Regions from separate parts of the Halomonas sp. 5021 genome, predicted to be linked through region 2. Evidence: predicted binding sites of a transcription regulator. Region 2 holds the regulator's gene; each other region holds the start of a gene.
The links. The regulator LexA, encoded in region 2, represses DNA repair genes until DNA is damaged. The targets are predictions, from matches to a motif close to TACTGTNTANNTANACAGTA.
Positions count from the first base shown of each region.

Region 1: the regulator LexA is predicted to act here: its motif matches at 4,682-4,701, upstream of R3F64_RS17975 (LexA family protein).
Region 3: the regulator LexA is predicted to act here: its motif matches at 8,403-8,422, upstream of R3F64_RS17295 (PA0069 family radical SAM protein).

Region 1 is NZ_JAXOVU010000017.1:27,642-37,918, reverse strand. Features, by position in the region: gene R3F64_RS17995 (OadG family protein) at 7-264, shown strand; gene oadA (sodium-extruding oxaloacetate decarboxylase subunit alpha) at 356-2,170, shown strand; gene R3F64_RS17985 (sodium ion-translocating decarboxylase subunit beta) at 2,180-3,499, shown strand; gene R3F64_RS17980 (IMPACT family protein) at 3,560-4,183, opposite strand; gene R3F64_RS17975 (LexA family protein) at 4,199-4,492, opposite strand; gene ccmA (cytochrome c biogenesis heme-transporting ATPase CcmA) at 4,826-5,446, shown strand; gene ccmB (heme exporter protein CcmB) at 5,457-6,188, shown strand; gene R3F64_RS17960 (heme ABC transporter permease) at 6,202-6,942, shown strand; gene ccmD (heme exporter protein CcmD) at 6,942-7,151, shown strand; gene ccmE (cytochrome c maturation protein CcmE) at 7,135-7,623, shown strand; gene R3F64_RS17945 (heme lyase CcmF/NrfE family subunit) at 7,670-9,649, shown strand; gene R3F64_RS17940 (DsbE family thiol:disulfide interchange protein) at 9,646-10,173, shown strand; gene R3F64_RS17935 (cytochrome c-type biogenesis protein) at 10,164-10,277, shown strand, end outside.
Region 2 is NZ_JAXOVU010000006.1:188,619-198,895, forward strand. Features, by position in the region: gene purU (formyltetrahydrofolate deformylase) at 90-944, shown strand; gene lexA (transcriptional repressor LexA) at 941-1,606, opposite strand; gene R3F64_RS11980 (TetR/AcrR family transcriptional regulator) at 1,909-2,586, shown strand; gene R3F64_RS11985 (L,D-transpeptidase) at 2,564-3,088, shown strand; gene nagZ (beta-N-acetylhexosaminidase) at 3,147-4,172, shown strand; gene R3F64_RS11995 (hypoxanthine-guanine phosphoribosyltransferase) at 4,205-4,783, shown strand; gene ppsR (posphoenolpyruvate synthetase regulatory kinase/phosphorylase PpsR) at 4,795-5,628, opposite strand; gene ppsA (phosphoenolpyruvate synthase) at 5,856-8,231, shown strand; gene ggt (gamma-glutamyltransferase) at 8,427-10,139, shown strand; gene R3F64_RS12015 (glycerophosphodiester phosphodiesterase family protein) at 10,142-10,277, opposite strand, start outside.
Region 3 is NZ_JAXOVU010000015.1:46,372-56,648, reverse strand. Features, by position in the region: gene R3F64_RS17345 (hypothetical protein) at 1-277, opposite strand, end outside; gene R3F64_RS17340 (CBS domain-containing protein) at 549-956, opposite strand; gene R3F64_RS17335 (YqaE/Pmp3 family membrane protein) at 1,180-1,701, shown strand; gene R3F64_RS17330 (carboxylate/amino acid/amine transporter) at 1,819-2,688, shown strand; gene R3F64_RS17325 (NAD(+) kinase) at 2,802-3,710, shown strand; gene R3F64_RS17320 (metallophosphoesterase) at 3,713-4,729, shown strand; gene R3F64_RS17315 (rhomboid family intramembrane serine protease) at 4,978-5,823, shown strand; gene R3F64_RS17310 (YeaC family protein) at 5,838-6,122, shown strand; gene R3F64_RS17305 (DUF2797 domain-containing protein) at 6,148-6,948, shown strand; gene R3F64_RS17300 (winged helix-turn-helix domain-containing protein) at 6,955-7,260, opposite strand; gene R3F64_RS17295 (PA0069 family radical SAM protein) at 7,301-8,386, opposite strand; gene pgi (glucose-6-phosphate isomerase) at 8,631-10,277, opposite strand, start outside.

The DNA of each region.
Region 1 (10,277 bases), on a different contig from region 2:
AGCCTTATGCAGGACCCGGAATTATTACACGAAGGCCTGGGGCTTATGGCGTTAGGCATGGGGTTTGTGTTTGTTTTTCTTGCGATTTTAGTTTTTTTGCTGACCTTGATGTCAGGCATTATCCGGCGTTTTCAGCCTGCCCCCGCGCCGGTTGCGCCTGGTGGTAGCGCCAAGCCTGCCTCCCCAGCAAAAGGGCAGGGCGATGAGACGCTTGCCGTGATTAGTGCTGCAGTGCACCGTTATCGCTCGAAAAGACGTCGTTAACTTTCATCTTTTGTTGGGGTGCTCCGCGCAAACCGCATAATTTTTTGTTATTTTTACTACAAATAAACATTCCTTGACTACGAGCCAAGCCATGAACGAAACAAAAAGACCACTAGGCATTACCGATGTCGTGCTGCGCGACGCCCATCAGTCGCTGTTTGCTACCCGCTTACGTCTAGCCGATATGCTGCCGATTGCCGAAAAGCTGGATAAGGTCGGCTACTGGTCGCTGGAAACCTGGGGGGGCGCGACCTTCGACGCCTGCATCCGTTATCTGGGTGAAGATCCCTGGGAGCGCATTCGGGCACTCAAAGAGGCGATGCCGAACACACCGCAAGCGATGTTGCTGCGCGGCCAGAACCTGCTGGGCTATCGCCATTACGCCGACGATGTGGTCGATAAATTCGTCGAGCGCGCCAAAACCAACGGTGTCGATGTATTTCGTGTCTTTGATGCCATGAACGACCCGCGCAATCTGGAGCGCGCCATCAAGGCGGTTCGCCAGGTGGGCGGTCATGCGCAGGGGACTATTTCTTATACGGTTAGTCCGGTACATACCCTGGATAGCTGGGTCGACCTCGCCAAGACCATCGCGGCCATGGGTGCGGATTCGTTGGCTATCAAGGATATGGCGGGTCTACTCACGCCTTACACCGCGTTTGAACTGGTCTCGCGTCTCAAGAAAGAACTGTCGATTCCCGTACACCTGCACTGCCACGCCACCACGGGGCTTTCCACCTCGACCATTCTCAAGGCGGTCGAGGCGGGCATCGATAACGTTGATACCGCCATTTCGTCGATGTCGATGACTTACGGCCACAGCCCCACTGAATCGGTGGTGGCGATGCTCAAGGATACCGACCGCGATACCGGGCTCGACCTTGAGCTGCTGGAAGATATTGCCAGCTATTTCCGTGGCGTGCGCAAGAAGTACGCCGCCTTTGAAGGCTCCCTGCGTGGCATCGACTCGCGGATTCTGATCGCCCAGGTACCCGGCGGCATGCTGACCAATATGGAAGGCCAGCTCAAGGAGCAGGGCGCGGGCGATAAGCTCGACGATGTTCTCACCGAAATCCCCCGCGTACGCGAAGACCTGGGCTTTATTCCGCTGGTCACGCCGACTTCGCAGATTGTCGGCACCCAGGCAGTGATGAATGTCATGATGGAGGAGCGCTACAAGTCGATTTCCAAGGAAGTCCAGGCGTTGCTCAAAGGCGAATACGGCGCCGCACCTGCGCCCTTCAACAGCGAGCTGCAACAGCGCGTGCTGGAAGGCAGCGAGCCGATTACCTGCCGCCCGGCGGATAATCTCTCGCCGGAAATGGACAAGCTGGCCAGCGAACTGAAGGACAATGCCAAGGCCGACGGCATTCGCCTGGCCGACGGCGAGCAGCAAGTCGACGACGTGCTGACCTACGCGCTGTTTCCGCAGATTGGCCTCAAGTTCCTCAAGAACCGGGATAATCCCGACGCCTTTGAGCCCGAGCCCCAGGCAGCCGAGGCGGAAACGGTCAGCGGGCCTGCCAAAGGGGAAAGCAAAGCACCTGCCGCCAGTAACGGCCCGGAAACCTATACCGTCAAGCTCAACGGCAAGGCGTTCGTTGTGGAAGTCGCCGAGGGTGGTGACATCAGCAACGTGCAAGAGCAGACAAGTGCATCTGCCACCGCTGCCAAGGAAGAAGCACCGGCCCCCAGCGGCGAGGCAATCACCGCCCCGCTCGCTGGCAACATCTTCAAGGTCAATGTTCGCCAGGGCGACACCGTCGAAGAAGGTGACGTGGTGATTATTCTCGAAGCGATGAAAATGGAAACCGAAGTGCGCGCCAGCAGTGCCGGGACCGTTTCGGCTGTTAGCGTCAGTGAAGGCGACAGCGTTGTCGTTGGCGATACGCTGATCGAACTTTAAGGACCTCGCATGGATAAATTACTGACCCTATGGCAAGGCTCCGGGCTTTATAACCTGGAGCTGGGCCAAGCCGTGATGGTGATGGTGGGCCTGTTACTGCTCTATCTCGCTATCTACAAGAAATTTGAGCCACTGCTGCTGGTGCCGATTGGTTTTGGTGGCATTCTCGCCAATATCCCGGAAGCCGGTTTGGCGCTGTCCGCTCTTGAACAAGCGATTGATGTGGGGCGCCCCGCCGTGCTGGAGCAGCTTGCTTCGGCGTTGGGGGGCAGCCTCGACACCCAGGCGAGTATCGAGAGCTGGCGCACGAGCCTTCAACAGATGATGGCCAATGGCGCAGCCGAACAGCTTGCCACCGCAAAAGCCGTGGCCAATGGCGCAGGCTATGGCGATGGTTTGCTGTACATGTTTTACACCGTGGCGATTACCTCAGGCATTGCACCGCTGATTATCTTCATGGGCGTTGGCGCCATGACCGACTTTGGGCCGCTGCTGGCCAATCCGAGAACGCTGTTTCTCGGCGCCGCCGCGCAGTTCGGGATCTTTGCCACCCTCTTCGGGGCCGTACTGCTGTCGTCGATGGGCTGGATGGATTTCTCGCTCAACCAGGCGGCTGCCATCGGCATTATCGGCGGTGCAGATGGTCCGACTTCGATCTACGTCTCGAGCATGCTGGCGCCTGAACTGCTGGGTGCGATTGCCGTGGCCGCGTATGCCTACATGGCGCTGGTACCGTTGATCCAGCCGCCGATCATGCGCCTTCTGACCTCCCAGAAAGAGCGCGAGATCACCATGACGCAGCTGCGCCCGGTGTCGAAGCTCGAGAAGATTGTGTTTCCGCTGCTGCTGTTGATCCTGGTGGCGTTGTTTCTGCCCGATGCGTCGCCGCTGCTGGGGATGTTCTGCTTTGGCAACCTGATGCGCGAATGCGGCGTGGTCGAGCGGTTAAGCGACACGGCGCAAAACTCCCTGATCAACATCGTGACGATCATGCTCGGGCTGGCAGTGGGCTCCAAGCTCATGGCCGACAGCTTCCTGGCGGTCGAAACGCTGGGCATCATGGCGCTGGGGATCGTCGCCTTCGGGATTGGCACCACGGCAGGCGTGCTGATGGCCAAATTGATGAACCTGGTGAGCAAAATGCCGATCAACCCATTGATTGGCGCGGCAGGCGTTTCGGCGGTGCCCATGGCCGCACGTGTGGCCAACAAGGTGGGACTCGAGTCCAACCCGCATAACTTCCTGCTGATGCACGCCATGGGGCCCAACGTGGCCGGGGTGATCGGCTCGGCGGTAGCCGCCGGGGTGATGATCAAGTACTTGGGTTAGGCTAAAGGGCCTCGCCCATAGCAAAACGGCCGCCCCCTTGAGGGGCGGCCGTTTTTTTGCTTAGTCGTTGATGACCTGCGCGGTAATGGACTGCTTCAGGCGGCTTTCCAATGGTGTTAAGTCAAGCTCGCAATCACTCGGCCAGCCGATGGTGAGCGCCACTCCCTTTCCGTCATACTCGGCGTTGACCACGGGAATGGCCTGTTCGTCGCACCACCCGCGGGCAACGGATTCGTCGGCGAAGGAAAAGCGCACCCGGTAGTGAATGCGTTGGATGATTTCCCGGGTACCAAGGGTGTCGAGTGTCTTGTTTACCGCTTGGGCATACGACCGGGCCAGCCCGCCGGTACCCAATTTGGTACCGCCAAAGTAGCGGATGACCACGCAGCCGATTTCGCCCAGCTGACTACCTTGCAGCGAGTGAAACATGGGCCGACCGGCGGTGCCGCCGGGCTCGCCGTCATCGGAAAAGCCAATCTGCTGTTGCTCGCCCGGGGCGCCGGCAATGTAGGCCAGGCAGTGGTGGCTCGCACTGGGGTGTGCCTGTTTGGCGGCCTTTGCCAATGCTTCCACGGCGTCAAGCTCAGGGGTATGGGCTATCCAGGCAATGAAACGGCTCTTCTCAACCTCGATCTCGTCAATATGCCAAGTGCCTGGCGGCAGTTGGGGGACGCGATAGCGCATGATTATCCCGGCAATTTAGTGTGTCACGGGATGATGCTCAATTCCCATGAACATGCCAAGTACCTGAATATCGCGATTATGCAAAAACACTTCGGGGTGCCGGGCATCATCCAGCCACAGGCGTACGCCCGCCCGGCTGATGGATAGCTGCTTGAGGGCGAGGCTTTGCTGATTGATTTCGGCGATAACCGTCTCGCCCTGACTGTCGTCCTGATAGCGCCGAATCACGATGACGTCGCCATCGAACAGGTTGCAATCGGCCATCCGGTTGCCGCGTACCTTCAGTGTATAGGTGTTACGGCGAGTCATTCGCGCTGCTGCCGACGGGATTGAATAGGGGGGTGGCGTCGGGCGAGTCGTCGGTATTGCGGCGTTCATCGACATGTTCATCGGCTTTCTCCAAATCAGCGCCCGGTCCCTAGGCAAGATCTATCGGTAGACACGATACGGTTGTTAGGTTTTTTACATGTTCTTTCATACAGTGTTTGTCCAGTATAAACCTGTTTTTGCATACAGTGCCAGAAATAATTATCCAGTGGTTTGGCAAACCGACCTATGCGAGCGTCGAAGACCGGCGCGACTAGCGGGGAAATGGCTTTGAGTGTAGAGTTCAAGACAGTATTTGATTGCGTGGGGTGGCATGTGTCGCTGAGTTTGCAAGGCCGTCAATTGGGTTGTGAGCGCGATGGCCGCTGGCTCTTTGAGGGGCTGGATATTGACGTCAATCGCGGCGATATATGGCATGTAGCCGGCCCCAATGGCAGTGGCAAGACCACGCTGTTAAAAGTGCTGGCGGGGCAATTCAATGACTATTGCGGGTCGCTCCACTGGCAGGGCAAGCCGCTTGGTCAGGGGCGTGAACATTTTGCCGCCAACATGCTTTATCTGGGGCATTCGCCGGGCGTGAGCGCGGGCCTGACGCCGCTGGAAAACCTGGCCTGGTACCAGGCGTTGCACGATGAATGTAGCGACGAGGTACAGCGCGAAGCCGCCCTTGCGACCATGGGGCTTGAAGGCTTTGAAGATGTTCCGGTGGGGCATTTATCAGCAGGCCAGCAACGCCGCGTGGCGCTGGCAAGGCTGAATCTCACTCCGCGTGTGCTATGGATACTGGATGAGCCCTTTACGGCCATCGATCAGGCGGGCGTCGAGGCGCTGGAGGCGCAGCTGGTCGCCCATGCCAGGGCTGGTGGGGCCGTGGTGATGACGACCCATCACGTACTCGAGATTGACCATCCACTGCGTCATGTTGCGTTGGGCTAAGGAGCCAGAGTTGCCGCCTTCAGAAACCACAGAGCGCGTTGCGGTCCTGGCCGAGCCGACATCCAGGCGCCTGGGCGTCGCCTTTGGCGCTACCCTGGTGCGTGATCTCAATCGCGTTCGCCGTCGGCGCGGTGACGTGCTGAACCCGTTGGTCTTCTATGCCTTGACGGTTAGCTTATTTCCCATCGGTATTTCACCCGAGGCAGAGCTGCTGGCTGTCATGGCGCCGGGGCTTTTATGGGTCACGGCGCTGCTCGCCACACTGTTGTCGCTGGATGGACTTTTTCGCAGTGATTTCGATGACGGCAGCCTGGAGCAGATGATGCTTTCCCCTCAGCCGCTTGCGGCGCTGAGTGTCGCCAAAGTGGCTGCCCATTGGCTAGTTACCGGTTTGCCGCTGGCGCTCATGGCGCCGCTGCTGGGTATCATGCTGGCACTGCCTTTCCAGAGTGTCGGCGTGCTGATGGCATCGTTAGCGCTGGGCAGCGCCAGCTTGAGCCTCATCGGCGGCATTGGCGCGGCATTAACCGTCGGTTTGCCCCGGGGTGGCGTGCTACTCTCGCTACTGGTACTGCCGCTGTATATTCCGGTGCTGATTTTTGGCACCGGGGCGGTTCAGGCGGCAATCCAGGGCGATACCGCATTGCCTCACCTGGCGATGCTTGGCGCCTTGCTGGCGGCAGCGCTGATATTTGCTCCCTGGGCCATCGCCGCGTCGCTGCGTATCAGTATTAACGGGTAGGGATGAGCACTGTATGTGGGGCTTGATACATAAGCTGGGGTCGCCAAAGTGGTTTTATTACCGGAGTGCAGCGCTGCAGCCCTGGTGCTGGGGCGTGGCCGCCGCGTTGCTGCTGGTCGGCAGCGTATGGGGGCTCGTCTTTGCCCCCGCCGACTACCAGCAGGGCAACAGCTTCCGCATCATTTATGTCCATGTGCCCGCCGCTTTTTTGGCCCAGTCGGTGTTTGTCGCCATGGCCGTTTCCGGGCTTGTTTTCATGGTCTGGAAAATCAAGATTGCCGATATGGCGGCGACTGCCATGGCCCCGTTGGGGGCGGCCATGACCTTTGTCGCGCTGTTTTCCGGCGCGGTGTGGGGCGTGCCAACCTGGGGAACATGGTGGATATGGGACGCCCGATTGACGTCCATGCTCATTCTTCTGTTTTTATATATAGGGGTGATAGCACTGCGCGGTGCCTTTAGTCGTCGGGATAGCGGTGCGCGGGCGGCATCGGTGCTGGCAATGGTTGGCGTGATCAATATTCCCATCATCAAATACTCGGTGGACTGGTGGTACACCTTGCACCAGCCCGCCTCATTTACCCTGACCTCCCGCCCCGCAATGCCGGTGGAAATGTGGCTGCCGCTGCTGATGATGGTGGTGGGCTTTTACGGCTTCTTTATCGCCCTTACGCTTACCCGTACGCGCAGCGAAATACTCCGTCGCGAAGCCAATACCCGATGGGTGAGAGCGTTGCTTGAGGAGGTTAACTGATGGTGGCCTCGTTGGCTGAATGGGTATCCATGGGTGAGCACGGTGTCTACGTGTGGTCTGCCTGGGGTATCACGGCCTTGTTTATGCTGGGCCTTACGCTCCATGCCCGGCTGGAACGTCGACAATTGCTCAAACATCTCAAGCGGGTAGCGCGCCGCCAAGCCTCACCCCCGCAGCAAAGAGGGCATGACGATGACCCCAAAGCGTAAGCGCAAGCTTTATGTGATTGTCACGCTGGTCAGCCTGGCAGCAGTGGCCGTGGGCCTGACCCTGTATGCGCTGCGGGCCAACATCAATCTGTTTTTTAGCCCCGTACAGATTGCCCAGGGCGAGGCCCCCGTGTCGCGTTCCATCCGTGCGGGGGGCATGGTGAAAGTCGGCTCGGTATCCCGCGATGCCGATAGTTTGAATGTCGAATTTACCGTTACCGATTACGTGGGTGATCTGCACGTTGATTACCAGGGTATCCTGCCCGACCTGTTTCGTGAGGGGCAGGGCGTGGTCGTGGTGGGGGAGCTGCAGGAGGATGGCCGTTTTCGTGCCGATGACGTCTTAGCCCGGCACGATGAGAACTATATGCCGCCCGAGGTCGCACAGGCCCTGGAAGAGGCCGGTTACTCGCCCGCCGATTTTCAGGCCAGGGCCGCCGAGGTGAGGCAGCCGCGCGAGGACGATACGTGATGCCCCGCTACCTCGCCATCGTTCGTCGTGTTCAGCCGGAGTCCCCATGCTGACCCGAATATTGCCCGAAATAGGTCATTTCGCCTTGATCGTTGCCCTACTGATGGCGGTTGTGCAGTCAATACTGCCATTGGCCGGGGCCGCAACGCGGCGTCCCTTGTGGATGGCCTACGGGCAGCCCATGGCCACCGGCCAGTTCCTGTTTGTGCTGCTGGCCTACGTTTGCTTGACGGCCAGTTACGCGATGGACGACTTCAGCGTGGTGAATGTCGCCAATAACTCCAATTCACTGTTGCCCTGGTATTACAAGCTCAGCGCCGTATGGGGCAACCATGAAGGCTCGGTGCTGCTGTGGAGCCTGATGCTGGCGGGCTGGGGATGCGTTGCCGGCTGGTGGTCGCGGCGCCTGCCCCGCGACATGCTTGCCCGTGTGCTCGGTGTCCTGGGGCTGATCAGCGCCGGTTTTCTGTTGTTTATCCTGTTGACCTCCAATCCCTTCGAGCGGCATCTGCCTGACATCCCCGCCGATGGCGCAGACCTTAACCCCTTGCTGCAGGATATCGGGCTGATCATTCACCCACCCATGCTGTATATGGGCTATGTCGGGTTTTCGGTGGTGTTCGCCTTTGCCATTGCCGCCTTGTTGGGAGGGCGGCTGGATGCCGCCTGGACCCGCTGGGCAAGGCCCTGGACCAACGCCGCCTGGGCGTTTCTGACGGTCGGGATTGCGCTGGGTAGCTGGTGGGCCTATTACGAACTGGGCTGGGGCGGCTGGTGGTTCTGGGACCCGGTGGAAAACGCCTCGCTGCTGCCATGGCTCACCGGTACGGCCCTGATTCACTCGCTGGCGGTCACCGAAAAACGCGGCTCCTTCAAGAGCTGGACGGTCTTGCTGGCGATTGCCACCTTTTCGCTTTCGCTGATGGGCACCTTCCTGGTCCGCTCCGGCGTGCTGACCTCGGTACACGCCTTTGCCAACGACCCATCAAGGGGACTGTTTATCCTGGTGCTGCTGGCTATCACCGTCACGCTTTCCCTGGTCGTGTTTGCGCTGCGAGCACCGCGCGTCAGCCATACGGTGGGTTTTAACTGGTTGTCCCGGGATGCCCTGCTGCTGATCAATAACGGGTTGCTGGTGACCGCGACGATGACGGTGCTGCTGGGCACCCTGTACCCGTTGATCCTGGATTCGCTGGGGCTGGGTAAGATCAGCGTGGGGCCGCCTTATTTCAATGCACTGTTTGTACCGCTGACCGTGATCGCCTGCCTGTTCATGGGCCTGGGGCCGATGGCGCACTGGAAATCGACGTCGCCTGGCAAACTGGTGCGCAGGTTGTGGCTGGCCGGGTTGGTCGCGCTGGGTCTGGGGGCACTGGTGCCGCTGGTGTATCGCGGCGAATGGAACCTCTGGGTGACCTTGGGGTTGTCAACGGCGCTGTGGATAGGGCTGTCATTGAGCCGTGACCTGTTCGACAAAGTGCGTCATCGGCACTCGATATGGAAAGGGCTGCGCAGCCTGTCGTTAGCTTATTGGGGAATGGTGCTGGGCCATCTGGGGGTGGCGGTGACGATTGTCGGTGCCACGGTGGTCAGCCATTATGCGGTGGAGCGCAACGTGCGCATGTCGCCGAATACCAGCGTCGAGGTGGCAGGCTATCACTTTACCATGACCGAGCTTTTTGACCGGCGCGGTGCCAACTTTCTGGCCGATACCGCTGTTATTGAGGTACAGCGCGGTGACAGTCGCCGCCGTTTCGAGATGCAGCCAGAAAAGCGGCTGTATCTGGCGACGGGCATGCCCATGACCCAGGTGGCGCTTAGCCCGGGCCTCTTTCGTGATCTTTACGTGGCCATGGGCGAAGAGCTGGACGACGGCAGTTGGGCGATGCGTATCCAGTACAAACCCTTTGTGCGCTGGCTATGGCTCGGCGGTTTGCTGATGGCGCTGGGCGGTGTGCTGGCGGTGTTCGACAAGCGCTATCGTAAGACGCGCCCGGCAAGATTGGTCCAGGAGGGGCAGGCATGAAACGACGCTGGCTTTTGTTTCTGTTACCCGTTGCGTTTTTAGGTCTCGCGCTGTTTTTCTTTGAGCGCTTGTCCCAGGACCCCGCCGATCGTGACTCGGCGCTGATGGCCCGCGACTTCCCCGCCTTTGAGGCCACGACGCTGGAAGATGAGCAGCAGCGAGTCGATCAATCGTTGCTCCAAGGCCAACTGACACTGGTCAATGTGTGGGGAGAGTGGTGTGCCGCCTGTCGCCAGGAAATGCCCCAGTTGCTTGACCTGGCTGATCGGGGCATCCGACTGGTGGGGGTTAACTACCGGGATACCCGTGAGAATGGCCTGGCGTTTCTGGACGAGTTTGGTGATCCTTTTGCGGCCAACATTTTTGATCCTGAAGGTGAACTCGGCTTTGAGCTTGGCGTCATTGGCGCGCCGGAAACCTTTGTGGTCGATGCGCAAGGTGTCATTCGCTATCACCATAAAGGCTATGTATCTCCCGAGGATGTTCGCAACCGTCTTCTGCCGGAGGTGGAGAAATGGCGCTGATTCGCGGCTTAGGCCTGGTGGTGCTGATGCTATGCGCGCTACCGGCGTGGTCGGCCGGTATCGAGCTGCGCGACTTTGACGACCCGGTAACGGAGCAGCGCTAT
Region 2 (10,277 bases):
GAGCGCTTCATTCGGTACACTAGACGTTTGTTTAATGCCAGCGGACGGCCCGATCATCGTCGCCCGGCAAACCGTGAAGAGTAATGACTATGTCGCATTTTTATCGTTTGGTGGTGTCCTGCCCGGACCAGGTGGGGATCGTCGCGAAGGTATCGAGTTTTATCGCGGACCAGGGAGGGTCGATTACCGAGGCCAGCCAGCATTCCGATCTGGAAACCGGGCGTTTTTTCATGCGCTACGAAATATTGGCGGATTCGCTGGGTATGTCGGCAGAGGCATTACGTTCAGCCTTCGAGCCGGTGGCGGAGCGGTTTGACATGGACTGGGCGCTGGTCGATACCCGGAAACGGCAGCGGGTTGTCCTGATGGTTTCGCGAGAATCCCATTGCCTTGTCGATTTGCTTTACCGCTGGCAGGTGGGTGAGCTGGACTGCGATATCGTGGGTGTGATTTCCAACCATGACGACATGCGTTCGTTAACGGAATGGTACGGAATACCGTATCACCATGTGCCGGTGGATCCGGCAGACAAGACTGCGGCCTTTGAGCAGGTGCAGGCGCATATTGATGATGCCCGGGCCGACAGTATCGTGCTGGCTCGCTACATGCAGATATTACCGCCAGCGTTGTGTGAACGATATGCGGGGCAGGTCATTAATATCCACCACAGTTTTCTGCCGTCTTTTGCTGGCGCCAAACCCTATCACCAAGCCTACCAGCGTGGCGTCAAGTTGATAGGGGCTACCTGCCATTACGTGACTCAGGAGTTGGATGCAGGGCCCATCATCGAGCAGGACATTCACCGGGTCAGCCACTGTCATACGCCGACCGATCTGGTACGTTTTGGCCGCGATGTTGAAAAAGCCGTCCTCGCGCGCGGTCTTCGCTGGCATCTGGAAGACCGCGTGCTGGTGCATGGCAACAAGACCATCGTGTTCAGCTAGCCGAGCGCCTGGCCATTGCCACCGCGAATAACGCCGACCCCAACCCCTTCGATATCAAGTGGTTGGGTGCGTAGGTCGATATGGATAGGGTCGAAGTCGGGGTTTTCAGCGATCAGGGTGACGTGATTCCCGTCGCGTTTGAAACGCTTGACGGTGACTTCGTCTTCCAGCCGGGCGACGACAATCTGGCCATCCCGAACGCGCTGGGTGCGGTGGACGGCGAGAAGGTCGCCTTCGAGGATGCCGACGTTCTGCATCGACAGCCCGCGAACGCGCAACAGATAATCTGCTCTGGGCGTGAAGTAGTCGGCGGGCAGCGGGCAGTAGCGATCAATATGCTCAGCGGCCAGGATAGGGCTACCCGCCGCGACTTCGCCAATGATAGGCAGGCCGTTGGCAGGGTCTGCACCTGAGGCTGGCAGCACGTCTGGCGTTTCCTGGTGTTCCTGGTTGGGCAGGCGTATGCCGCGCGACGTATTGCGAATGATGCGAATGACGCCTTTACGCTCAAGTGCGCGTAAGTGTTCTTCTGCCGCATTGGGTGAACGGAACCCCAGTGCCTTGGCTATTTCAGCCCGGGTGGGCGGATAGCCGAGCTCAGCCATGGTCTTGACAATAAAGTCGAACACGTTTTGTTGACGAACAGTTAATGGCCGCGACATACCAGCCTCCAGATTGAATAAGTGAGCAAGACTGCGTTCCTGTTTACCTATCAGTATGTAGTCAACAGTCAGTATGTAGTTAACAGTATGTGGTTAAGTATACAGCATGTTCTCCTGTCCAGTATATAATGGGGGTAAGGCAGCTAACAAATTGATGTATATGAAGATGCAAAGCGGCGTTGGATAAGGGTTGGGTGTTCAGGTATACGTTGAGAGGTAACAAACGATAACGTAGTATCCTGGTTTGTTTAAAACATCCGTTTTTTATGGCCCGCTTTTTGGCCCGTCTTATGGAGAGCAGCATGGCTCAATCGGATACGGTGACCCGCATTCTGGATACTGCTGAAGTGCTTTTTGCAGAGCGCGGCTTTGCCGAAACCTCTTTACGCAACATCACCAGCAAGGCTCGGGTCAATCTTGCTGCGGTGAACTATCACTTCGGATCCAAGAAGGCGCTCATCCAGGCGGTGTTTGCTCGCTACCTGGATCCGTTTTCCCAACGTTTTCATGGCGCTCTGGACGAACTCGAAGCGCGCTACGAGGGTCGTGACATCCCCCTTGAAGTGCTCCTCGAAACCATGGCCACAACCGTGCTGACGGTGCCTGCCGAACGCAATAGTCTCAAAGTCTTCATGCGTTTGCTGGGGCTTGCGTACAGCCAGGCTCAGGGGCATTTACGACGCTACATCCAGCAGCAATACGGTGATGTGTTCAGCCGTTTCACCGAACTGGTTCGCCGTGCGACACCGGATCTGCCCGACGCTGAGCGCTTCTGGCGGCTACACTTTATGCTGGGTACCGTCATCTTTACGCTTTCGGGACTGGATGCGCTGCGCGATATTGCCGAAAAGGATTACCACCAGCATGTCTCGGTCCGCGACCTGGTTCGCCGACTGCGGCCGGTAGTGGTGGCGGCGATGAACGCGCCATTACCTGATGAGAAGGACATTGAGCACCATGCAGACACCGTCGCTCATTGAAATGCCGCCCCGCGAGGGGCTATGGCTGGAAATCGCCGCCCAGTCGCAGAGCTTGCGCGTCTGGCAAGGCGATATGTGTCGCCATGAGTGTGAAATTTCTACCGGGCGCCAGGGCATGGGTAATCGGCAGGGCAGTGGTCAAACGCCGCTTGGCTGGCACTATATTCGTGCCGCCATTGGTACTGATGCCCCGGAAAACGCGGTCTTTAAAGGCCGCCGCTGGACGGGCGAAGTATTTGACGCCGAGCTGGCGGCGGCGTTTCCCGAGCGAGACTGGATTCTGACGCGCATTCTATGGCTGTGTGGCCTGGAACCGGGGATAAACCGCGGTGGTCAGGTCGACTCCCAGCGACGCTATATTTATCTGCACGGTACGCCGCCGAATGAGCCCATGGGTCAACCAGCCTCTCATGGATGCGTGCGGCTGCGTAATGCAGATCTTCTTTGGCTTTTCGAGCATGCTGGACCTGGAACGCCTGTCTGGTTACACGACAGCCGCTGATCGTTGGACTCCTCGCTAATCATCGTCTAGAGTTAGCGCCTTTTTTGGACACCCCGCTATGACACATCCTTTGGGCTCGGTCATGTTGGACCTTGAAGGGACAACGTTGACCACCGCAGAAAGGCAGTTGTTGAAATCGCCCTCGGTGGGTGGCGTCATCTTGTTTTCGCGCAATGTGGAAGATGCCCACCAGGTCAGAGACCTGTGCAGCGAGGTGCGTAAGCTACGCCCCAACGTGTTGCTGGCAGTGGATCAGGAAGGCGGTCGCGTTCAGCGTATCAAGCAAGGACTGACGCGCCTGCCACCAATGGCTCGGCTGGGTGAGTATTACCAGAAGAATCGTGCGGCGGCTCTGGGGCTTACCCAGGACACCGGTTGGCTCCTGGGCATGGAAATGGCCGCCTGCGGGTTGGATATCAGCTTTGCTCCGGTACTGGATATCGATAGCGGTCTCTCCAGCGTCATCGGCGACCGCAGTTTTGGCTCGGAGGCCACGCAAGTCAGTGAACTGGGTGGCGCGCTGGTAGCCGGGCTGCATGAAGCCGGTATGGCAGCGATCGGCAAGCATTTTCCCGGTCATGGCGGCGTAGCGGCAGACTCGCATCTCGCCTTGCCCGTCGATGACCGGCCTTTTGAGACGCTCAAGCAACACGATCTGGTGCCTTTCAGCACCCTGGCCAAGAAGCTTGATGGTGTCATGCCAGCCCACATTGTGTACTCGGCATTTGACAAGCGACCCGCCGGCTTTTCGCCCAGTTGGCTGGGGATGCTGCGTCAGTCGCTGGGGTTTAAAGGCTGTATCTTTTCCGACGATTTGAGCATGGCCGGCGCCCATAAGGTAGGAGGGCCGCGCGAACGCGCAGCGGCTGCTCTCGCTGCCGGCTGCGACATGTTGCTGGTATGCAATGACCGCGAGGCGGCGCTTGAGGTCGTTGCCGCCGTTCCAACTTCAGCGTCTGTCAGGCCCGGCAAGCTTCGCTACAAACGCGCACGTCCCGATTTGGACGCGCTATCCGCGCTTAGCCGCTGGCGGCGCACGCATGCCCAGTTAGAGGCCATGGCCGCTGATTCACGCAGCAGTTAACGATTGTTTTTACCAAGTAGACTGGAACTTCAATGGCAAAGCTAGACAAAGAAGCGCTCGCATCCCTCGACACCATGCGCGAGCTCATGGACAACGCGGACTGCTTGATTTCCCAGCAGCAGGTGGAGCAGGCGCTGGACCGTATGGCCGAGCAGATCAGTGCGGATCTGGGCGATAAACTACCGGTCTTCTATTGCGTCATGAATGGCGGCTTGATCACCACGGGCCATCTGTTGACCCGGTTGGGCTTTCCGCTTGAGGTCGACTACCTGCATGCCACACGCTACCGCAACGAGACCCGCGGTGGAGAGCTTTTCTGGCGGGTATCGCCGGAGATTCCCATGGCCGGTCGGCATGTCGTTATCGTCGACGACATTCTGGATGAAGGCACGACGCTATCTGCGATTCTGAACTATTGCCAGGAAGCGCAAGCCGCCAGCATTACCACGGCGGTGCTGGTCGATAAACGGCACGATCGCAAGGCAGTACCCGGATTGAAAGCCGACTACTGCAGCCTGGAAGTCGCCGATCGTTATGTCTTTGGCTTTGGTATGGATTACAAAGGCTATTGGCGCAATGCCCCGGGAATCTTTGCCCCCAAGGGCATGTGATCTGAGGCGGTTTAGCGGGGTGAAAAGCGCCGCGCCAACCCGGTTTCAGCAATCATGCGGGTGGATATCTCTTCCACGGAAAAGCGCGTGGCGTCGATAAAAGGAATGTGCAGGCGACGGTATAACGCTTCTGCCTGCTCGATCTCCTGCATGCATTGATCCATCGAACTATAGCGGCTATTGGGCCTGCGTTCGTTGCGGATGGCGGCCAGACGCCTGGCGTCGATTGTCAGGCCAAACAGCTTGTGCCGGTGTTGAGCGAGCACCGGCGGCAGTTTCAGCATGCCGTCTTCGTCCAGGTCGTCTTCCGTTAGCGGATAGTTGGCGGCGCGAATGCCAAACTGCAAGGCCAGATAGAGCGACGTGGGGGTTTTGCCGCAGCGCGATACCCCGACCAGAATAATATCGGCTTTATCGTACTGATGAGTGCGTGCTCCGTCGTCATTATCCAGTGCGAAGTGCACCGAGTGGATGCGGTCCATATAGACATCGTCGCTGCCAATCGAATGCGTTCGTCCAACGCTGTAGGAAGAGTGCGTGGCGAGCTCCTGTTCGAGTGGCTCCAGAAAGGTGGAGAATATATCCACCTTGAAGCCTGCGGCCTTGCGAATCACATCGCGAATCTTCTGGTCGACGATGGTGTCGATAATGATCGGTCGTTGCCCGTCACGGACCGCCGTCGCGTCAATAATTTCGGCCAGGGCCTCGGCTTTATCCAGGGTGTCGATATAGGGCTTGGTTTGCATGTTGATATCGACATCGCTGAACTGCGCCAGCAGGCTCCTCCCCAGACTCTCTGCGGTAATGCCTGTCCCATCCGAAATAAAAAAAGCCGTGCGCTGCATGGTGTTTGCTCTCCTGAACGTTGCGCATATTGTGTGCCGGGATGACGCTTGGCACAACGGTGCTTGAGTCGCGACTACAACAAATGTTCAAAAATGCCGCCTGTTGTAAAAATCCTCCATGCCCTTCGCTATTAGACCAATGGCGAATACACCGGGGCGGTGCTAGGGTGACCGCATTCATCACTGGCGGTTGTCATGATCGCTGGCCTATTGAGCGAGGGGGTTGCGTGAACAATTACATTCTATGGTTCGATCAACTGGGTATGGCTGACGTCGAACGCGTGGGTGGTAAAAACGCTTCGCTTGGCGAAATGATCTCTAATTTATCCGGAGCGGGGGTCACGGTTCCCGGCGGCTTTGCCACGACGGCCCATGCCTACCGAGAATTTCTTGCCCACGAAGGCCTCAACGAGCGTATCAACCAGACGCTGGCGCGGCTGGATGTTGATGATGTCAAAGCATTGGCCGAAGCCGGTAAAATGATACGCCAGTGGGTGATCGACACGCCGCTACCCCCGACGTTCGAAAGCGAATTACGTAGTGCCTATGAAAGCCTGCAGCAGCGTCACCCAGCGTTGAAGGTCGCGGTGCGTAGCTCGGCCACCGCGGAAGACTTGCCCGATGCTTCCTTTGCCGGCCAGCAGGAAACCTTTCTGAATATCGAAGGGTTCGACAATATCAAGCGTGCGGTCCATGAAGTCTTCGCTTCGCTGTTCAATGACCGGGCCATCTCTTACCGAGTTCATCGCGGCTATGCGCATGAAAATGTCGCGCTATCTGCGGGTGTGCAGAAAATGGTGCGCTCGGAAACGGGCGCGTCGGGTGTCATGTTCACGCTGGATACCGAGTCGGGCTTCCGCGATGCGGTCTTTGTGACAGCTTCCTGGGGGCTGGGTGAAACCGTCGTCCAGGGGGCGGTGAATCCTGATGAGTTCTATGTTCATAAGCCGACCCTGGCTGCGGGCCGACCCGCTGTGCTGCGCCGCAACCTGGGGTCCAAGCTGATCAAGATGGTCTATACCCAAGATGCCAGCGCCGGCAAGTCGGTCGAGACCATTGATGTGCCCCTGCAGGACCGTGGTCGTTTCTGCCTCAACGACAAGCAGGTCATGGCGCTGGCGAGTCAAGCGGTGACCATAGAACAGCATTACCAGCGGCCCATGGATATCGAATGGGCACTGGATGGGGACGATGGTGAGCTCTATATTGTGCAGGCGCGGCCGGAAACCGTTGTATCGCAGCAGGAAGGCGGCAAGCTGGAGCGTTTCCAGCTACGCGAGAAAGGCCGCACCCTGGTCACCGGTCGCGCTATCGGCCAACGCATCGGCCGCGGTACCGCCAAGGTGGTCATGACGCCCGATGACATGGACAAGATCCATGACGGCGATGTGCTGGTAACCGACATGACCGATCCCGACTGGGAGCCGATCATGAAGCGTGCTTCAGCCATCGTGACCAATCGCGGTGGCAGAACCTGCCACGCGGCGATCATTGCCCGTGAACTGGGCATCCCGGCTGTCGTTGGCTGTGGCGATGCCACCACACGATTGAATGAAGGCAGTGATGTTACTGTTTCCTGCGCTGAAGGTGATACCGGGCATGTGTATGAAGGCCTGCTGGATTTTGACTGCAAGGTCTCCAACGTTGACACCATGCCCGAGATTCCTTTCAAGATCATGATGAACGTGGGCAACCCGGATCGTGCCTTTGGGTTTGCCAGCCTTCCCCATGCCGGGGTAGGGCTCGCGCGGCTTGAGTTCATTATCAACCGCATGATTGGCGTTCATCCCAAGGCATTGCTGGAGTACGACACCCTGCCGTCCGACCTTCAGCAGGTGATCGACATGCGCACGGCCGGTTATACCGACCCGGTCAGCTTCTACGTCGATAAACTCGTTGAAGGCATTTCGACACTGGCCGCTGCTTATTATCCTCAGCGCGTTATCGTGCGGCTTTCGGATTTCAAATCAAACGAGTACGAGAACCTGATTGGCGGCAAGCTCTACGAGCCCGGCGAAGAGAATCCCATGCTGGGCTTCCGGGGGGCCTCGCGTTATGTCTCGGAGGCGTTCCGTCCGTGTTTCGAGCTGGAATGCCGGGCGCTCAAGCGTGTCCGCGAAGATATGGGACTCGACAACGTCGAGATCATGGTGCCCTTCGTGCGCACCACGGAAGAAGCCCGGGAAGTGGTCGAGCTGCTGGCGACCAACGGGCTGAAGCGCGGCGACCACGGCCTCAAGGTCATCATGATGTGTGAGCTGCCTGCCAATGCGTTGCTGGCCGACGAGTTTCTCGAGCATTTCGATGGTTTCTCGATTGGCTCCAACGACCTGACACAGCTCACCCTTGGGCTTGATCGCGACTCGGGTATCGTGGCGCATCTGTTTGACGAGCGTAACGAAGCCGTCAAAAAACTTCTTTCCATGGCGATTCAGGCCTGTAGAGCTAAGGGTAAGTATGTCGGCATCTGCGGTCAGGGGCCGTCCGACCATCCTGACTTTGCCAAGTGGTTGATGGAGCAGGGGATTGATTCGATATCGCTGAACCCGGACGCGGTGCTCGAGACCTGGTTCATGTTGGCAGGTGAAACCATCGCAGACTGATCGTTAGTGAGGTAGTTAGCAGGCTAGATGAAACACGCCCAGCCATTGTGCTGGGCGCTTGGGTTTAATAGGCTACGCTTTTATTTCGGTCTGTATACATTGGCGGAGTCGGTCGTGATGCCCTCTAAAAGAATGCGGTGGTTACTACCCAGTCTCTTGATAGTGCCTTTATATGGTTGGGGCTTTGACTATGCAATGCCCTCCATCTCGCCGGAAAGTGAGTCTGGTTACGAAGAAAAACCTGGCTGGTCTGCCGATTCCTTCGCGGTGGCGGCTGCCAATCCGCTGGCCACCGATGCGGGCTACCAGATATTGAAGGCCGGCGGAAACGCGGTCGACGCGGTCATTGCCGTCCAGATGGTGCTGGGACTGGTGGAGCCACAATCGAGTGGCCTTGGCGGCGGGGCGTTCTTGCTTTATTACGATGGTGATGACGTACGCGCCTACGATGGGCGTGAGACCGCACCCGCCGCTGTGGATGGTGGGCTCTTCATGCAGGATGGCGAGCCGTTGGCGTTCATGGATGCCGTGGCAAGCGGCCGATCGGTCGGTGTGCCGGGAACGCTGCGGCTAATGGAAAAAGTCCATGCGGCTCACGGCAGTCTGCCCTGGGAAGACCTTTTTGTGCCTGCGATGACGCTGGCAGAAGAAGGCTTTGCCGTCAGTGAGCGGCTTCATTTGAGCCTTGCCAATGACGATGCCTTGCGCAATAACGAACGGGCGCGGGACTTCTATTATGACGCTGAAGGCGAGCCCATTGCAGTGGGTGAAACCCTCAAAAACCCGGCCCTTGCGGCGATACTAAAGCGTATCGCCGAGGAAGGCAGCGCCGCGTTTTACCAGGGTGACGTTGCTCAGGATATTGTCGATCAGGTGGTTCAGCATCCGGCCCGGCCCGGCGCGATGACGCTGGATGACCTGGAAAGTTATGACGCCATTATCCGCGACCCTATCTGCACACCCTGGCAGCAATGGGACGTATGCGGTTTCCCGCCTCCCTCATCCGGCCACATCACTATCATGCAGATCCTTGGCATGCTCGATCAGCAGCCACTGCTTGAAGCCCCTTTGGATGACGGTGTCACCAGCAGCGGCTGGTTGCACCAGTTTTTGGAAGCCTCCCGGTTAGCGTTCGCCGATCGTAATTACTATATAGCCGATCCGGATTTCGTTGAGGCCCCCGGTGGTGATTGGTCGACAATGCTGGCGCCGGACTATCTCGCCAAGCGCAGCGCGCTGATCGGTCAAGAGAGCATGGGGGATAACGCCGAACACGGTCGGCCCGGCGATATTGAAACAAGTTGGGCGGCGCAGCCGACCCAGCCTGAATATGGCACCAGCCATATCAGCATCGTGGATGCTGAAGGCCGATCGGTTGCCATGACCACGACCATTGAGCAGGCATTTGGCTCACGCATCATGAGTGATGGGGGGACCGACTTGCCGGGCGGCTTTCTGCTCAACAATGAGCTGACCGATTTTGCCTTCGAGCCAGAGCAGAACGGTGAACCGGTGGCCAATCGAGTTGAACCCGGCAAGCGCCCGCGTTCCAGTATGAGCCCCACGCTTATCTTCGATCATGACAGCGGCGAGCTGGTCGGTAGCCTTGGGTCGCCCGGTGGTGCAGCGATCATTCATTACACCGCGCGTACGCTGATGGCACTGCGTGACTGGGGGATGAACGCGCAAACGGCGTTGAACCTGCCCCACGCCGTCACCCTGGGCGACGATGTATGGGTTGAGAAAGGGCGTTTTCCTGATGCCACTATCGATGCTTTGAGAGAGCGAGGTCATGACATCAGCGAGCGCGAGCTGACCAGCGGCCTGCAGGCCATCATGCGCCTGGAAGATGGCACGCTGTTTGGCGGCGCTGATCCCCGCCGAGAAGGTGTGGTGATGGGCGATTAAGTTTAACGTCGCAGCCAATTGCGCAGTTTCACCAACATCAATGCCCCGTCGCTCAGTGAGCGACGGTCGTTCCGCAGAGCGACCAGTCGTTTTGGGTAGTCGGTAATGATCGCGTCCACGCCCAGATCGATGAGCGTG
Region 3 (10,277 bases), on a different contig from region 2:
GCTTTCCCTGAGCCAGTTGCCAGCGCCTGCCATGTTGATCCATCAAGTGGGATGCCCGTCTCCGCACGCCCTCTAAGTATTCGTTATGCCGGATGGGGTAGCCGATCAGGGCGTTCCATTCCGTTTCGCTCACCTGGCTGGCCAACGCTTTGTCAAAAAGCGCCAGCAGATCTTTCGGTTCAGTGCGGTAGCGTGGCGTGCGCGAGGTCAGCAAAACGGCCAGGACACTGCCAATCACCAGAAAACACACCCCAAATACCAAAAGATAAAGTGCCATGCAGTACTCCCTTGGGGATTGAGCGTGAAATGACGATAAAGGCCATTATACCGTTCACATTTTTCGAAACGAAAATTTTGCAGATTGCCGAACTTTTTCAGAACAGCGTGTCTGAGTATGTACAGGCAACGTAGTGATAGCAGTCGCTAAAGGTGTTGCCTCGATATTGTTTTGATCCCTTGCTTCCGCTGCTCCATGAGCAGCGGTTTTTTTTGCCTGGCGATAATGGCTTCACGGCAGTGTGCTTTTGCAACGTTCTGCGACAGCCTTCTCAGTGACGGCGAATGGTTAGCAGGGCGACAAGAATATCGCGTCGTGTGACAATCCCTACCAGGCGGCGTTGTTCAACCACCGGATATATTTTGGGTTTTGCGCCCAGCATTTCCTGAGCCAGATCGGTGATGCTTTTCGCCGGGGTGACGCTGAGCACCTCATTGCGCATCAGTTCCTTGACCAATGGCGCCTCATCGTCATGGTACACGCTGTCAAGAACGCGGCCCAATACATCCTGTTCTGAAATAAAACCGATCAGGTTGTCGTGCCGATCAACCACAGGCGCACCCGGCAGACGATGCAGCGCGAGTCCCTGGGCCAACGTGGTGATCGACATTTCCGGCGAGACACGATAACAATCGCGAGACATGATATCGCGTACATTGTGTGGCGTGGGTTTTGACATTGCGGCTCTCCTTTTGCGTGAGCATGGCGAACGTTTTGTTAACCGTCACTTTATTCACTTTAGAAGATTTACATACAGATGCGATGATCATCCTGCAGGGGCATTCAACGTTTTAAAGGCGCTTGTAAAGGGGCGCGAGCGTCGCAATTGTTACTCTTATCTGGTCGAATAACCCAAAGGGCTAACGACAACTGACCCTAATGACTTAGCGTGAGGAAACATTATGGACGCACGTGAATATTTGAATCGTAAAGGGGTGCCGCTGGATCGCGATGCCGACCGCCCCAACACGCTGGAAGAAAAATCCTGGGAGCGTGCGCGTGAGGCCGGGCATCAACGTCCCAAGGTGGGGACACCCCACGATTGGGAAGAGTGGGAGCGTTATCATGATGATCTGGCGCACGACGCTGACGCGCTGACGCAAAAAATCGACAAGGACGCACACCGCAAGACGAAGGTTAACGAGTCCACCAAGGCTGAAGCGACGCCCACTGTTGATAAAAGCGTTGAATTTTACACTCCTGAAAAACCATCCGGTAATGAATCGGCGACGCAGCCACCGCCGCTGACAGACATGCCTTCATCGGTGAAGGCGGCGTATTATGCATTGGCAGTGCTATTCCCGCCATTGGCGGTAGCGCTGACGGATGGGGGCGCACGACGCGTCACCATCGCGACCTTACTGACGCTCTGTGTCTGGCTACCAGGGGTTGTTTTCGCTCTTGTATGGCTTCGCCGACAATAAGGCGCCAATTCCCAGGCAGATTCACCTACACAGGCGATGTTTTTGCCCGTCAGCCATTGGCAATAGCGATGCGCGACGTATAATCCACGTCAACTTTTATATTATCTGGGGTTTACGATGGCGTATCTCGTCGGTGTCACCGCGCTGTGGGCGTTCTCTTTTTCGCTGATAGGCGTTTACCTGGCAGGCCAGGTTGACAGTTATTTTGCGGTACTCCTTCGGGTAGGGCTTGCCGCCTTGGTGTTCTTGCCGTTCCTGCGGCCGAGCCTGTTAAAAGGCAAACAGCGTTTGGCACTGATGGTGCTGGGCGCCATTCAGCTTGGCATTATGTACACCTTCTTCTACCAGTCGTTTATATTGCTGTCGGTTCCCGAAGTTCTACTTTTTACTATCTTTACGCCTGTTTACATCGCATTGCTGGATGATCTGCTGTTTGGTCGCTTCACGCCGATCTACCTGTTAAGTGCTGCCCTGGCCGTGATTGGCGCGGCGGTTATTCGCTACGATGGGGTGGATAGTGGTTTTTGGGCAGGCTTTTTAGTCGTCCAGGGAGCCAATCTGTGCTTTGCCATTGGCCAGGTCGGCTACCGGCGTTTAGCGGCTGACTTGCCCGCTGACTTGCCTTGGCACAATGTGTTTGGCTGGTTTTTTATCGGCGCCATGGTGATTGCGCTGCCGGTCTTTCTAGTGTTCGGTAATAGCGCCGCCTTGCCAACAACCAGCGTGCAGTGGGGCGTGCTGGCCTGGCTTGGACTGGTCGCGTCGGGCGTCGGTTATTTTGCCTGGAACCAGGGTGCCACGCGGGTAGATGCAGGCACGCTTGCGGTCATGAACAACGCGCTGGTACCCGCAGGGCTGGCCGTCAACCTGTTGATCTGGAACCGTGAAGCCGATGTGGCTCGGCTGTTGCTCGGCGCGGGGATCATGGCAGCGTCGCTGTGGCTGAATCACTGGTGGCTGCAGCGCAAGCAGGCACACCCTGCCTAGGGCCTGTTGACGTTTCACTCACGTAAGTCCATTTGCCCGCACTGCCTGCTCTGGCCATAATGGCTTGATCTTACTTGTGTCGACTCACGACCCATCATGTTCAGGAAGCTGCTGTGCCATCGAATACGCCAAAGGAGTCAGGGCGGCCATTTAGTACCATCGGGCTAATTGGCCGCCTGGGCAGCGATAAAGTCGTCGACTCGCTGCAGCGCTTAGTTAACTACCTGGTTGAGCATCGCTACCGTGTGCTGGTCGAGGACCGCACGGCCACGGTAATCCCGCACCATGGTCAGCCCGAGGCCAGTCGTCGTGCGCTGGGGGAAATGTGTGACCTGGTGATCGTGGTCGGCGGCGATGGAAGCTTGCTTGGCGCGGCCCGCACCCTGTGCCATAGCGGTACGCTGATTCTAGGCGTTAACCGCGGGCGGCTGGGGTTTTTGACCGATATCTCCCCGGATGAACTGGAAACCCGCGTTAGCGAAGTGCTGGCCGGCGAGTTCGAGCGCGAAGAACGCTTTCTGCTGGATATGGCGTTATATCGCAACGGTGTGATGGTGGGGTCGGGGGAAGCGCTCAACGAAGTCGTTGTCCATCCTGGCAAAGCGGTGCGCATGATCGAGTTCGAACTTTTCATCGATGGCCAGTTCGTATACAGCCAGCGTAGCGATGGGTTGATTATCGCTACGCCGACAGGCTCTACTGCCTATGCGTTATCCGGGGGTGGGCCGATCATGCACCCCAAGCTGGATGTGATTACCCTGGTGCCGATGTTTCCGCATACGCTTTCAAGCCGCCCCATTGTGATTGATGCGGCCAGCGAGATTCGCCTGCACATCGGTGAGACCAACCAGTCCTATCCCCACGTCAGCTGCGATGGGCAAACCCGCTCGGTTGCCAAACCGGATGATGTTGTAGTCATTACGCGTAAGCCAGAGCGAGTCCAACTGGTGCATCCCATTGGGCATAATTTTTACGAGGTGCTGCGCAGCAAACTTGGCTGGAGCAACCGGTTGGGAGACTGAAGATGGTTCATCAAGTCGCCGCCAAGCCGGTGTTTGAAGGCTATGATCTGATTGGGGACGTGCACGGCTGCGGAGCAACACTTGCAGCGCTGCTCGAAAAGCTTGGCTATCGCCAGCGCAATGGCGTCTATCGCCACCCGCGGCGTCGGGTGATATTTCTTGGTGATCTTATCGACCGGGGGCCACGTATCCGTCTTGCCGTGACGATAGCCCGGCGTATGGTCGAGTCCGGCGAGGCCCAGATTGTCATGGGCAACCATGAATATAACGCCCTGGCGTATACTCACCCGGCACCGCCGGGTAGCCAGCAGCGCTGGTTACGCGAGCACACACCGCGTCACAACCGGATTATTCAAGACACGCTGGAACAATACCGCGACCACACCAATGAATGGGAAGATACGCTGGCGTGGTTTAAAACGCTGCCGCTGTTTCTCGAACAGGATGGCTTTCGGGTGGTACACGCCTGCTGGGATCATCAGCTGATAGAGCAGTTCAAACAGGATTACCCCGATGGTTGCATGGACGACGATTTTCTTGTCGCCTCGACCGATCCGACGACCCAGGCATTCCGCATCCTGGATCGCCTGACGCGGGGCAGCCATCTATCGCTTCCTGATAATGTCGCTATTCACTCGGGAGATGGGTTTACACGGCGCAGCTTCCGAACCCATTTCTGGGCGGCATCGCCACAGTACTGGGGCGATGTTGCCTTCCAGCCCGATAATTTACCCGGCGATCTAGAACAGCGGCCGCTTACCCAAAATGAGCGTAAGACGCTGAGTTATTACGGTCCCGACGAACCGCCTTTGTTTATTGGCCATTACTGGTGTGAAGGCATACCTGCGTTACCCACCGCGAACATTGCCTGTCTGGATTACAGTGCGGTGAAGTATGGCCGTCTGGTTGCCTATCGTTGGAATGGCGAACAAAACTTGAATGCTGACCAGTTTGTCTGGATTCGTGTCGCCAGAGAAGAGCAACGTGTTTTAAACACCTTGCAGGACGACGATGATTGAGCTGAATTGTTGTTGTTACATTAATTTACATAAATTTTGCAAAACATATGAACTAACGCTGCCGCCGCTCGTCAGATTAGGTGTTCCCTTGAATGATCCCTTGCTATTTACCCGGCGGCCCCCTCCGCCGGTTTTTTTTGGTGAAAATAATAACCACTGTATTGCCACGTCCAGGCGTGATCTATCCAATGGGTTGCCAAGCTTAGCGTTTGTATGAAAAGCCTATGTCGTTATCATAAAGGAAGCCTATGCACCCCGTAATGCGTTTACCCCCTGACGTCGACACCCAGGCGCTTCGCAAAGCGCTCTGGCGTTATCGTATTGGGCACCGGATTACCGCTGAAGGCGATGCCCAGGTGCTCTGGGTCGCCGACCCGGGTCAGCGTGAAGCGCTTCTCGCGCTGGTGGCCCGCTGGCAGCAGGGTGAACCTCTTGAGTTAGCGGAGCAGGTCTCAAAGGTGGATTCCCCGGCGCTATTCTCAACGCTTAAACGGTTGCCGGTTACCGTGGCCATGGTGGTGGCGAGTCTGGTGATCTTCGCGCTGATAGGTGTGTTTGGTGATCTGTTGATTGTGGCCCTCACCATTGTGCCGATTGGCATCGTGGGTGGTGAGCTAACCTACGGGTCGCTGACGGAGACGCTGGCCAGCGGCCAGGTATGGCGCCTACTGTCGCCAGCGTTTCTGCATTTTGGCTGGATGCACCTGATCTTCAACCTGATGTGGGTATGGTATTTCGGTCGGCAGGTTGAAGCGTTACAGGGCGGAAGGACGCTGCTCCTGCTGCTGGTCGTCGCAGGGGTGTTGGCGAATCTGGCCCAGTACGCGACGGGTACAGTGTTATTCGGCGGTATGTCGGGCGTCGTTTATGCCTTGCTGGGGCACGTATGGCTGATGTCTAGACGGGTTCCGGGAAGCGGTTTTTTTGTGCCGCAGATGCTCGTCGTGTTCATGCTGGGCTGGATGGTGTTTACCATGACCGACATGGCCGGGCTGGTAGGCTTTGGCAATGTTGCCAATGAGGCCCATCTTGGCGGATTGATCGTCGGCCTGATAACGGGCTGGTATTATAGCGCGCGGCGTTTACGGTCTTAACTGAGGAGTTTGGCATGAGCGACATGACCTTCGACAAAATGATCAACCAGATGACCCCGGCGATTTACGAGAGCCTCAAGCAGGCCGTATCGCTGCGCAAGTGGCCGGATGGACGCTACCTCACGGCTGAGCAGACCGAGTTGTGTCTGGAAGCCGTGATGCGCTATGAAGCGGAAAACAACGTGCCCGAAGCGAACCGTGTCGGGTATCTGGAACAGCGCACCTGTGGTGCTGGCGCCACCGGGCAGGGCGTTTCACCGGAAATGGCCGGTCTTGCCAAGGATGCGTCGCGTGACTGATGGGGTACAGGGGTGCTTGCGTAAAATGGCGGTGGAACCGGGCCCGACCCAGGCTCAACCTGTCAGCTACCAGCTGCGCGCGGGTGAACACCGCATTGACTTGAACGAGCGGTTGGGGTTGCCTTTACAGCTGCGTTGGAGTGGTGCTATCGCCTGCACCCACTGCGGTCGTGCAACCAAGAAAAGCTTTGCCCAGGGTTACTGCTACCCCTGCTTCAAGCGTCTGGCCCAATGTGATACCTGCATCATGAAGCCGGAAACGTGCCATTATTTTCAAGGCACCTGTCGCGACCCTGAATGGGGAGAGCAGCATTGCTTTCAGCCGCATATCGTTTACCTGGCCAACTCGTCGGGTTTGAAAGTGGGAATTACCCGTAAAACGCAAATGCCCACCCGTTGGCTGGACCAGGGGGCGATACAGGCCTTGCCGATTCTGGAAGTCGATACCCGCCAGCAATCAGGCTTTGTGGAGATGCTGTTCAAGGAACATGTCGGTGATCGCACCAACTGGCGGGCCATGCTCAAAGGCGATGTGGCGGAGCTTGATCTGAAAGCCGAACGCGATCGCCTGATGGCCGCAACCGCCAGCGGCCTTGGGCAACTTAGAAGCGAGTATGGGGCGGATGCCATTCGCGAACTGGATGGCCAATACCATGCCTTTCACTATCCGGTGGAGACCTTCCCACGCAAGATTATGTCGCACAACTTTGACAAACAGCCGGAGGTCAGCGGTATCTTGCAGGGGATTAAAGGCCAGTACTTGATGCTGGATACCGGCGTGATCAATCTGCGTAAGTTTACCGGTTATGAGGTTAGCGTCGCTTAATACTGCTTAGGCGTCACCGTAGCCCAGTGCCTCTTGCAGGTATTGGGCGTGACTTGCCACCCAGCGTGGGTCAATCGCCCCCCAATCACGTATCTGATAGCGGCCGATGTTATGCCGCTCTCCCTTATCCTTTTCGAACACACAGTCGATATCCAACTCAGCAAGCGAAGTAATGGTATCTTGCGCGGTGCGCCTTGGCATGCCGGTCGCCTCAATCAAGGCCGGGACGCTGGCAGCGCCTTGGTCAATCAGGTACGCCACGTACAGGCGACGGTAAAAGCTCGATTTGGTTTTGCTTAATGGCGCGGGCATGGCGCATCCTTTATGGGGTTCGACAGTAACGCTGCCCAGTCTAATAGAATAAATCCCCTTGCGCGCGCGGCGGGCGAAAATCGCGGGTATTCAATCCCTGCTCGGTGCGGGACTGCAACTTCCACTGGCGGCTGGCACGATTAAACCGCTGGCTGATCATTTCGGCAAACACCCCTTCACCGCGGAAACGCTTGCCAAAGCGGGCGTCATAATCCTTCCCACCACGGCACTGTCGAATCAAGCTCATCACTTTGGCAGCCCGCTCGGGGTAGTGGGCTTCCAGCCACGCCTCGAACAACGGCGCCACTTCATGGGGCAGGCGCAATAGCATCCAGGTAGCGGTGCGCGCCCCCGCTCGGCTGGCGGCTTCAAGAATCCGCTCAATTTCATGGTCGGTCAGCCCAGGGATAATCGGCGAAACCAGCGTGCCCACAGGAATCCCCGCCGTATTCAGCTCGCGGATGATTTTCAGACGGGCTTGAGGCGACGCCGTGCGCGGCTCCAGGGTGCGTTTCAGGTTGGCATCCAGACTGGTAAGGCTGACAAAAACCCGCACCAAACGGTGTTCGGCCATTTCCGAAAGCAACTCCAAGTCTCTCAGTATCAGGCTGCTTTTAGTCACAATGGTGACCGGATGGCGACATTCCAATAACAACTCAAGCAAGCGACGGGTGGTTTGGTGTTTCGCCTCCAGTGGCTGGTAGCAGTCGGTATTGCCGGAAAGGTTAATCGGACGGCATACGTAATTAGGGTGGCACAGCTCGTCGGTTAACCGCTCCACTAAACCGCTGCGGGCAATCAGCCTGGTTTCAAAATCCAGCCCTGGCGATAAATCCCAATACGCATGGGAAGGGCGGGCATAGCAGTAAACGCAGCCATGCTCGCAGCCACGGTATGGATTCAGCGAGCGATCAAACGGCAAATCCGGCGAGGTGTTCCACGACAGCGCGCTTTTGCTCACTTCCTCGCGCACCTCGGTTACGATACTTGTGGATGTTTCCTCCCGCCACCAGCCATCGTCTTCCGCAACGCTTTGGGTGGGTGCAAAGCGGTTATGCGGGTCGTACGTCGCTCCACGTCCTTTGCGCACCGAGGAGCTGCCATCAGCGTAATGAAAAGCCGTCATTTGCCACCCCGTTTATATATGGCTATATATACAGTATATGATGTTTTGTCCAGTGTGCAAGAATGAGTAAAGAGCCATGTTTGGTTGCTTCACCCTATTCCCAGCCAACCAGGGAAACAGGCTAGGTCAGGCGGTGGGGTAAGTCGGGATATCGAAAAATGGTTGTATGGACGGTAAATGCAAAACGCCTTGGCTCTCTAAAGCCAAGGCGTTTCGCGTTATCCAGTACGTGACTCGCTAGCGCTTAGCGTTTTTTCCGTGTGGTTTTTTTAGCGTCGTTGGCTTTTTCGGCGCTGTCTTCACTTCCCCCATTGCCGGGAAAATGGCCGCGCAATAGCTCCAGCAGTCCCTGGGTCGAGGCATCGAAGTCGGCGGCGTTGGTGTCGATGCGTTCGCTGATTTCACCGGCGATGCGCTTGCCCAGCTGCACGCCCCACTGGTCGAAAGAGTTGATGTTCCAGATAACGCCTTGCACGAACACCTTATGCTCGTAGAGCGCGATCAGGGCACCCAGGTTTTTCGGAGTCAGCTCGTCCAGCAGCAGGGTGCTTGATGGGCGGTTGCCGGGGCAGCTGTAGGGATCGTGCTGGCTGAGCTCCTTGCTGTCTCCCTGGCTGCCTTCCATAAAGGCGTTGGCCTGGGCGAGCATGTTGGTCAGCAGCGCGAAGTGGTGGTCTTCGACACCCGGCTCGGGCTTGAGTGAGGCGATAAAGTCGATGGGCACGTAGCGCGTGCCCTGGTGCAGCAACTGGAAGAAAGCGTGCTGACCGTTGGAGCCGGTCTGGCCCCAGACAATCGGGCCGGTCTTGTAATTCACCGGATGGCCGAAGATGTCCACTGACTTGCCGTTGGACTCCATATCCAACTGCTGGAGAAACGACGGCAGCTGGTGCAGGGCCTGGTCGTAAGGCACGATGGCTTGGGTTTCCGCACCAATGAAATTGATGTACCAGATACCGATCAGCGCCATCAGCACGGGCATGTTCTCGGAGAAGGGCGCTTCAATGAAGTGGTTATCCATCTCGTGAGCGCCTTCCAGCAGCTCGATGAAGCCCTCAAAGCCAATCGAGAGCGCAATCGGCAGGCCAATTGATGACCACATGGAGTAACGCCCGCCGACCCAGGCCCAGAACTCGAACACATTCTCTTCACGAATGCCGAATTCCATCGCTGCCTTGCGGTTGGTGGAGGCAGCGATAAAGTGCGCGCCCACATCGGCGTCTTCGCCAGCATTCTCCAGGAACCAGCGCCGCGCGGTCTTGGCGTTGAGCAGGGTTTCCTGGGTAGAGAAGGTCTTGGTCGAGACGATGAACAGCGTGGTGGCTGGGTCGAGACGCGACAGCACCTTCTGAATATGGGTGCCGTCTACGTTGGAAACAAAGTGGAAGTGCAACTCTGGGTGGCGGTACTTCAATAGCGCACGGACGGCCATGTTGGGGCCCAGGTCCGACCCGCCAATGCCAATGTTGACCACGTCCTTGATGCGCTTGCCGCTATAGCCTTTCCACTCGCCGCTGCGCACCGCCTCGGAAAACTGCTTGATCTGCTCGCGGGTACGGGTGATTTCGGGCATCACGTCCTTGCCGTCGACAAATACCGGATCATCGCCGAGGTGGCGAAGCGCGGTGTGGAGAACCGGACGGTCTTCGGTGACGTTGATGATATCGCCCGAAAACATCTGGGCTCGGCGCTGGACGAGGGCGGAGTGGTCGGCCAGTTCGATCAGTTTGGCCTTGACCTCGTCGGATACGTGGTGCTTCGAGTAGTCAAGGAAAAGACCGCCCACCCGCAGGCTCATTTTTTCAAAGCGCTGCGGGTCATTGGTGAAATAGTCACGAATGCGATCGTTAGCGGTTTTGTCGCGCAGGCGTTCGAGCGCCTGCCACGTCAC